DNA from 4 places in the Silvimonas sp. genome. Region 3 is predicted to be linked to each of the others. Evidence: predicted binding sites of a transcription regulator. Region 3 holds the regulator's gene; each other region holds the start of a gene.

Region 1 (2,205 bases), on a different contig from region 3:
ACCGGTACCCTCTTTGCGGGTAGTAAAGAACGGCTCGAACAATCGTGCCTGGACTTGCGCTGACATGCCACAACCAGCATCGCTAACCCGCAAGAATGCGTTGTCGCCTACGCGTTCCAGCGACAAACCAATCTCACTGTCATCAACAGATGCGAGCATTGCATTGTCGAGGAGATTGAGAATTACGCCAAGCAATTCCTTGCGATTTGCCAGAATCAGGATTTCATCCTCTGGCAGTTTTAGCGAAAGCCGCAGGTGCCGAATGTCCATCTGCGGCTGCAAGGTCTGAGCCGCTTCAGTGACGGTTGCCACCAGTCCTACCGGTTCCAGCGACATATCCTGGCCACGCACAAAACGCAGCATGTTCTGAATCAGTGTTTCAAGATGTCGTAATCGTGCCGTGGTTTTTTCACCAAATTTGATTCGATCTGCCTCGGCCAGTTCCGCCCGCGACAGATGGCCGGCATACAACAGTGCGGTGGCCAGCGGCGTGCGCAGCTGGTGAGCCAGACCCGCCGCCATTTCACCCATGGAAGCCAGCCGTTTGTGTTGTGTTAATGCCTGTTCCAGCGCCCAGCTCGCGGTCAGATCGTGCACCAGCAAAATCCGCCGGTCTTCCTCGGGCATATCACTTTCCACCATGCTCAAGCGCAATGCGCCTTGTGCCCGTGGATAAACCCAGATATCGGTCACTGGCGTGGATTGCAGCTTGTCGCTTAAAAAGCGATGCCAGTTTTCCCCCACTGTTAATGGGGCCAGCAATTCAGTTGCGGCCGGATTTAATGCAAAGATGGTGCCGTCGGCTTCCAGTTCAACCACACCGGCGGGTAGACAAGCCAAAAGATGAGCTAATCTACGAGATAACGCAGCTTTCTCTTCCAGTTCGCGTCGCAGGTTTCCGTTGGCGATTTCAAGTTGCGTTGTAAGAAACTCAACCTGCTGCTGCAAATCGGCATAAGCGTCACTCAACTGCCTTGACGCTGCAGTAAATAATGAGAAAGCCTCTTCCAGATCGCGTGGATTCATGCTGGCACTTTCATCCGGCATTGCTGCCACTCCTTGTTGAATACAGGCGTTTCCATTATAAATGCCATAAGCATTGGCTACTTTAGTTATGCGTTTTCGCAACCTAAAGGTTTTTAGTCATTTACCGATAACGGAGAACAGCTACACTCTTATTATCACAGCATGCTGCATTGATTTACACCACAATGCGACATAACTTACATTTATTGGCAGGATTGTTTTATCCTGGAGTCCACTGTGTCTGACTTATTCAAAAGCATCGACGCGCGCACCAAGCTGGCCGGGACAAACAAGCTGGAAATTCTGCTGTTTACGCTCGGCGAAGACCAGCGATCCGGTCGTCGCGAACATTTCGGCATCAACGTTTTCAAGGTCCGCGAAGTCATGCGCACGCCTGAAATCACGCATGCGCCGGAAACCCCGCCCAACGTAGAAGGCATGGTCAGCTTGCGCGGCGTATTGGTGCCGGTGATCGATCTGGCCAAGTATGCCGGCATTGTTACCGCCAATCGCCCCGAAATCATGATCGTATCCGAGTACAACGGCCATACCCAGGGTTTCCTGGTGGAAGCCGTCGATACCATCTTGCGACTGGACTGGAGCACCATGCGCGTGCCGCCAGACATGCTGACTCATCAGATGAGTGGCCTCGTCACCGCCGTAACCGAACTGGAAAGCGGCAAACTGGTCATGATGCTGGATGTGGAAAAGGTGCTGGCCGAAGCGCTGCAGACCGACCAATCCATTGATGCTGAAACCGTCATTCGCGATAACACGTTCGCACAAAAACGCGTGTTCTTTGCCGATGATTCAGCGGTGGCCCGTCGCCAGATTGAAATGACTCTGGACGCCATGGGCTTGCGGCACCAGTCGGCGCTGAATGGCCGACGCGCCTGGGAAGAACTCCAGCGCATTGCCCGTTCGGCGGAAATCCAGGGCAAACCGGTGCGCGATTATCTGCAGTTGATCCTGACCGATGTGGAAATGCCGGAAATGGATGGCTACATGCTCACCCGCATGGTCAAGACCGACGCCCGTTTTGCCGGTATTCCCGTTTTGATGCACTCGTCGTTGTCTGGCACCTCCAACCAGAAACTCGGCCAGTCGGTCGGCGTAGACGGCTACGTGTCCAAGTTTGAACCCCACAAGCTATCGCAAGCGATTGCCAACTACTTGCTT
Region 2 (2,205 bases), on a different contig from region 3:
CAGGCGCAAAGCCTTGCGGTAGCCTTCCGGACGCGGCATGCCAAAGTTGCGGTATTGCCGGTCTTTGGTATCACGGCCTTTCTGATGGCCAATGACCACGACGCTTTGACCGTTAAAACGGCCTACGCCGCCAACAATGGCTGCATCGTCTGCATAGTGGCGATCACCGTGCAGTTCTTCAAAATCAGTAAATAGCGCCTTGACGTAATCAAGGGTGTACGGACGTTGCGGGTGGCGTGCCACCTGCCCGATCTGTGCCGAGGTGATCTTGCTATAGATACTCTTGGTCAGTTCCTGGCTTTTCTTTTCCAGGTGGCCAATTTCCACGGAGATATCTACGGCCGAATCATCCTGCACAAAACGCAGTTCCTCGATTTTGTTTTCGAGTTCGGCGATCGGTTGTTCAAAATCCAGAAAAGTGGTCTTCATGCTGTTTTTGTTTCCCTGAGAAGCCGCCAGGGCTTGGGTATTGCGTCAGATTGCGTTGTGTTCCACCGTATTTTCGGCCTGCGCAGCGGCGTCAGCGACCTGTTTCGTATGGGGTGGAACCCAAAAATCACGCAACTATACAGCAACGTTCTGCCTCCCCCAAGCATGGCACGACGGAACAGCAACCGGCCTGGTGACCCGTAAATCCGTGATCAGGCTACAAGCCTTAATCTGTAAGGTATTGGCTCTGATGCGACTAACCCGGTCTGCAGTTTGTATCAAAGCACTGATGACCTTTTGTCGGTTCGTTGCGACACGTGAGCCATTCTTCACCAGTGCAATGACGTGCTTGTTTATCATCAGTTGCGATCGTTTGCGCACGTCGCCCTGCCCGGTTGTGGCTGGCAATGAAAATCAATCCTAAAGTTCCTACGCGCACAGCCGATAATTGGCATAATAAACGTTAATGCGCAGCCCGCCGTGCCGGTGGGCGGGAAAGGTAAACATGAAAATAGACCAATCTAGCAAGGTTTCACTGCAATCGCCCGCACGTACCGACGCGAGTCGGACGCCTGCACCCGCGACCCAGTCAGCCTCGGCACAAGCGACCAGTACCGCTCAGGAAAACGTAACCCTGAACCCGGCTGCGGCGCAATTGGGGCAAGCAGATCAAACCGGCGGCGATAACAGCGTGTTCGATAGCGAACGCGTGGCTTCTTTGCGCCAAGCGATCAGCGAAGGTCGCTTTACCGTGAGCAGCGACCGGATTGCCGACAAGCTGATCTCCAGCGTACAAGATTTGCTGCAGCAATAAAGCAATAACCGCCGCGTTGCCAACTGTGCCCGTTCACTGGTGGCACAGAGCCCTCTTCACCCTTCTTTGTAGCGACTGCCTCTGTGGTGCAACCTGAATCCGTACTTGAGCTGATTGAAAAAGCTTCGGCCGCACTGGCCGAGTTGCTGCAGTTGTTGCAGCAAGAACAGGATTGCCTGGTCAGCAACCGGATTGACGATCTGGCCACCTTGATCTCCGCCAAGCAGCAAAGTGCCGGCAAAACCGAACAAGCCACCGGTGCCGTCGAAGAATGGTTCAATGCCAATGGTATCGCCAGCCGGGAAGCCGATATCCGCCAGTGGCTGGCCGCGCACTTGCCGCAAGGCGCAGGTGCTTGGGAAACATTACGCGAACAAGCGCGTCAGGCTTCTGCCATCAACAAAAGCAACGGTCAGTTGATTGATACCCGTCGGCAATTGGTGGATGGTTTTGTTGCTGAACTGGCGCACGAGCGCGGCGAAGGCACCCAGTTGTATTCGGGCTCCGGCCAGCTTACCGGGCGGACCGGGCCATTTACCCGCGGCAAGGCTTGATTTAGCGGCTGGTTCGAGCCGAAACCAGGAACAAACAATAAAGGGCACCCCATCTGGCGTGCCCTTTTTGCTATGCGCGAGAAAGCAGCGCCAGATCCACCGCTAGCAGATATCAGTTGGTGGCAATCAGCGAGCGCCCGCCCTCAAACCGCGCTGCAAACCATGGCGAGCTCAGCGATTCAACCTTGATATGCCCTTTGCTGGATGGCGCGTGCACAAATTTGCCATCGCCAATATAAACACCGACATGTGAATACGGCTTGCCCAGCGTATTGAAGAACACCAGATCGCCCGCTTGCAGAGCCTGGCGATCCACCGGCCGAGACAGCCTCGCCATTTCGGCTGCGTTATGCGGCAAAGTGACGCCGAGCGCATTTTTGTAAATGAAATACACCAGGCCACTGCAAT
Region 3 (2,205 bases):
GATTATAGCGGCAAGCGCTGCGGCAAACGCGAACGGGCCAGGTAAAACGCGATGAATGTGGTGAAGTAACGGGCTCGGCGCAAAGAGGTTGTCGCGCCCGCACTACAAAGGGCGGTGTTGGTGTGTTTTATGTCACCCGCGTGACTCACAAATAAGCAGCGAGTTTGTTTTCCAGCATGCGCGGGTTTTCGCCACTGGCGATGGTCACCAGGCCTTCGGTGAGCATTTCGCGGCGGCGAACTTCGGTGCCGATATGCAGTTTGAGTTTATTGGCGATAGGCAAGAAGATCAGGTTGGCTGAGCCGACACCATAAATGGTCGCGACAAACGCCACGGCGATCCCGGCGCCCAAACGTGATGGATCGGAAAGGTTTTCCATCACATGGATCAACCCCAGTACGGCGCCCAGAATACCGATGGTAGGTGCGTAGCCGCCAGCGGCTTCCCAGATTTTGGCCGCACTACGGGCGTGTAATTCCCACACATCAATATCGAGTTCCAGCGAGCGGCGGATGGTTTCGGGTTCGGCGCCGTCCACCAGCATTTGCACGCCGCGTTTCACGAATGGATCTTTCTCGCTTTGCACGTAGGGTTCCAGCCCCAGCAAACCGGTACGGCGTGCTTGCTGGCTCCAGGTGGTGAGCGTGTTCAGGATGCGGCGAAAGTCATGCACCGGCGGCACAAACACCCATTTCACCATTTTCATGCCGGCGACAAAGTCGGATACCCGGCTTTGCAGCATGACCGCACCGGCGGTACCGCCGATCACGATCAGGAATGCGGTGAACTGGAGCAGCGAGCCAATGTGGCCGCCTTCCAGCCATTGGCCCAGCGTAATGGCGACCACACCGAGAATAAGGCCGATAACACTGATTTTATCCATGCGCTGAGTGGGTTTTTGTCGTTGAAATTATTGTGGGCGATATCCGCGTGTCAGCGATGTAACCAGTCTTTGAGGTGCACGCGCAATCGGGCAACGGCCTGACTATGCAATTGTGAGACACGCGATTCGGTAACACCAAGCACTGCGCCGATTTCTTTCAGGTTCAGTTCTTCATCGTAGTACAGCGCCATCACCAATTGCTCACGTTCTGGCAATTTGCCGATGCCGTCGACCAAGGTCTGGCGAAACCCGGCGTCGGCAATCTGGGTAAACGGGTTGGCTTTATGATCGGCCGTAAACTGATCCAGATAACTGCTGTGATCGTCTTCGTCTTCAAAGTCTTCGTAGTACACCAACTGATGACCACGGGCTTCGGCCAGCATGTGCTGGTATTCGTCCAGTGGCAGCGCCATGGATTTGGCCACTTCGCCCTCGGAGGGTGCGCGGCCGAGCTTGTGTTCCAGTGCGCTCAATGCGGTTTCGATCTCGCGCATGTTGCGGCGGGTCTGGCGTGAGGCCCAGTCGGCGTTGCGCAACTCATCGATCATGGCGCCGCGTATGCGCTGCGAGGCGAAGGTTTCAAACTGCACCCCGGCGGCCGGATCAAAATTGCGGGCCGCTTCCATCAGTCCGATCAAACCCACCTGGATCAGGTCTTCAACATCCACGCTGGCGGGCAGGCGCGATACCAGATGGTAGGCGATGCGCTTCACTAGCGGCGCATGACGAGTTACCCGCTCGTCGTCACCGGCGTGCTGGGTCTGGCGATAAAGATGTAAGGCACGTTGTGCGGGCATGTCGAAGCTTGCAGGTTACGGCTATATCAATATATCAAAATCACTGCATCGCGCAGCGCGCACGATCAAGGATGACAGGTGTAACGTGCTCAGCATACTTGATTGTCATATCAATTCCCTGTGTTGAGCAACTTTGCGGACGTGCCAGGCGCACAATTACCAGGTGCTGACCTGGGCCAGTTCGTCTTGCAGGCGGTGGAGCAAGTCCATGCGGGATTGGGCAATTGCGCCACTTTTGGCTGCATTGAGTATGGCGCAATCGGGCTCGTGGCGATGCCGGCAGTTGTGGAAGCGGCATTGCCCAACGTACGGGCGTAAATCCGGCATCAGATTGGGCAGTGTCTCTTCTTTGAGATGCGCCAGCCCGAACGACTGCACGCCGGGTGAGTCAATGAGCGCCGATTGCTCATCAAGATGGTAGAGGGTGGCGTGCGTGGTGGTGTGCTTGCCGGTATCCAGTGCGGTGGAAATATCGTTCACCCGCGCACGGGCTTCCGGGATCAGCGCGTTGAGCAAGGTCGACTT
Region 4 (2,205 bases), on a different contig from region 3:
CGTGGGTTGGGCGGGGGGCATCAGCCACACTGGCGACCTGGAGCTGATCGAAGGCGTGGTTCGGGAGTTGGCCAACGAGGTGGATTGGGTGTTTTTTGGTATGTGCCCTCCAAAATTGCGCCCTTATATCAAAGAGTTACACGAAGGTGTACCGATTGAAGGGTATCCGGCCAAACTGGCTAGCCTGCAACTGGATCTGGCGCTGGCACCGCTAGAGCACAATCAGTTTAATGAGAGCAAAAGCAACCTGCGCTTGCTGGAGTACGGTGCTTGCGGCTTTCCAGTTGTATGTACCGATATTGAGCCGTACCGGGTTGACTTGCCGGTAACCCGAGTGCGCAATCGTCACAAAGACTGGATTGACGCCATTCGCATGCACCTGGACGACCTGTCTGCAACTCGCCAGCGCGGCATGGAATTACGCAATGCGGTGCATGACAAATGGATGCTGAAGGGCGATAACCTGGAGTTGTGGCGTAAGGCTTGGTCTCCTGATTGATGATGGATGACGCAAAAGACCACTCCTGACCACGATGGCGAGCCATAAAAGGTTCGCCATTTTTTTATTCGCAAACGGGTGGAAAGGGCAGTTGAACAGGGGAAGGGAGCGTGCATTTGAACGGCAGCGCGGATACTGGCGTCGGCTGAATTTTCTTTCTTCATTTGTCAAAATTTGCGGGAAAATTTTTTTTTGAATTTTCCTAAAGTTTATTCGGCTATCTCCGATAAACAGTCCAAGGACGCGGTGTTGCGTCTGAATGTTAAACGCATAACCCTTAACGAGGAGCTACCAAATGTCTTTGGTTCTCAACACAAACGTCGCGTCACTGATGGCTCAGCAAAACCTGAGCAAGTCGCAAGATTCGCTGAATACCTCACTGGCACGTCTGTCGTCCGGCCTGCGCATTAATAGCGCCAAGGATGACGCAGCCGGTCTGGCCATCTCCGACCGTATGACGTCGCAAGTCAATGGCATGAACCAGGCATCCCGCAATGCTAACGACGGCGTTTCGCTGTCGCAAACTGCGGAAGGTGCTCTGGGTCAGATGGGCGATATGATGCAATCCATTCGCCAACTGGCTGTTCAATCCGGCAATGCGACGAACTCTTCGTCCGACCGCCAGGCTCTGAATGCCCAGGTTAACCAACTGGTTTCCGAACTGGACCGCACAGCGCAAACCACCCAGTTCAACGGCCAGAATCTGTTTGATGGCAGCTTTACCGCTGCAACCTACCAGGTAGGCGCCAACGCCAACCAGACCATCACTGCAACCATGGGTAACTTCCGTACCAATCAGTACGGCACGTTCCAGATGGGTGGCGGTAATGGTACCGGTCAACTGGCTTATACCAACGAAGTTAGTGGCACCACTCAAGGGGCCGTAGGCGGTACTGCCACTGTGGCTGTGACCGGTGCTGTGGTAACTAGCTCCGGCACCATGTCGATCAATGGCAAGTCCATCGCTGTTTCGGGTACTGACCAAGCCAGCGACGTTGCTTCGAAGATCAACGCTGCTAACACTGGTGTAACCGCGACTGCCAATACTGAAGTTGATCTGAGTTTCGGTTCGGGTTCGTACTCGCTGGCTATTGCATCGAACAACAACACCTACGCGGGTGTATCGTTCAGCGTGACCTCCTCTGTTTCAGGTCAGGCTCCGACTGCTTCGGACTACAACCAGGCTGTAACTTCGTTCAACAACGCACAGTCGCAAACCGGCGTTGTAGCTCAACTGGCCACCTTTACCAACGCTAGCGGTGCCGTTACTTACGGTATCAAGCTGACCAATAACTCCGGTGCGAATATCCAGATCACTTCGGCCAGCGGTGTTGCCAGTGGCTTTGGTGGCGCGGTGACCCAGTACAACTACGATACGACCAACTCGGCCGGTTCGGCGCAGTACACTTCCGGTTCGTCTCTGGTGAGCTCCTCTGGTTCGGGTAGCTTCACCTTTGGTGGTCAGATCGTGCTGAACTCGTCCAATTCGTACTCCATCACTACCAGTGGCGCAGGTTTTGCCAGCGGCGTGATTACTGGTCAGAGTTCGACAGGCGCTGCTTCCTACGGTCTGTCTTCGGGTTCTACCATGACTTCTTCGCTGAAGACCGTGCAAAGCCTGGATGTTTCGACATTGGATGGCGCAACGCAGGCCCTGCGGATTGCCGACGGTGCACAATCGTACATCGACAGTCAACGCGCTCAAC

The links. The regulator FliA, encoded in region 3, starts transcription of late flagellar genes. The targets are predictions, from matches to a motif close to GCTAAAGNTNNNNNNNNNNCNGCCGATAAT.
Region 1: a site for FliA is predicted at 1,129-1,158, ahead of P4L78_RS11170 (chemotaxis protein). Genes of this name have one in related genera too.
Region 2: a site for FliA is predicted at 849-878, ahead of flgM (flagellar biosynthesis anti-sigma factor FlgM). Genes of this name have one in related genera too.
Region 4: a site for FliA is predicted at 701-730, ahead of P4L78_RS16595 (flagellin). Genes of this name have one in related genera too.

The regions. Positions count from the first base shown of each region.
Region 1 covers NZ_JARLJK010000107.1:46,705-48,909, forward strand. The annotation lists gene P4L78_RS11165 (ATP-binding protein) at 1-1,047, opposite strand, end outside; gene P4L78_RS11170 (chemotaxis protein) at 1,264-2,205, shown strand, end outside.
Region 2 covers NZ_JARLJK010000122.1:232,855-235,059, reverse strand. The annotation lists gene P4L78_RS13825 (acetyl-CoA carboxylase carboxyltransferase subunit alpha) at 1-429, opposite strand, end outside; gene flgM (flagellar biosynthesis anti-sigma factor FlgM) at 935-1,243, shown strand; gene flgN (flagellar export chaperone FlgN) at 1,327-1,797, shown strand; gene P4L78_RS13810 (C40 family peptidase) at 1,910-2,205, opposite strand, start outside.
Region 3 covers NZ_JARLJK010000066.1:69,890-72,094, reverse strand. The annotation lists gene P4L78_RS08305 (flagellar motor protein) at 146-883, opposite strand; gene P4L78_RS08300 (RNA polymerase sigma factor FliA) at 934-1,680, opposite strand; gene rsgA (ribosome small subunit-dependent GTPase A) at 1,837-2,205, opposite strand, start outside.
Region 4 covers NZ_JARLJK010000136.1:220,580-222,784, forward strand. The annotation lists gene P4L78_RS16590 (TIGR00180 family glycosyltransferase) at 1-499, shown strand, start outside; gene P4L78_RS16595 (flagellin) at 795-2,205, shown strand, end outside.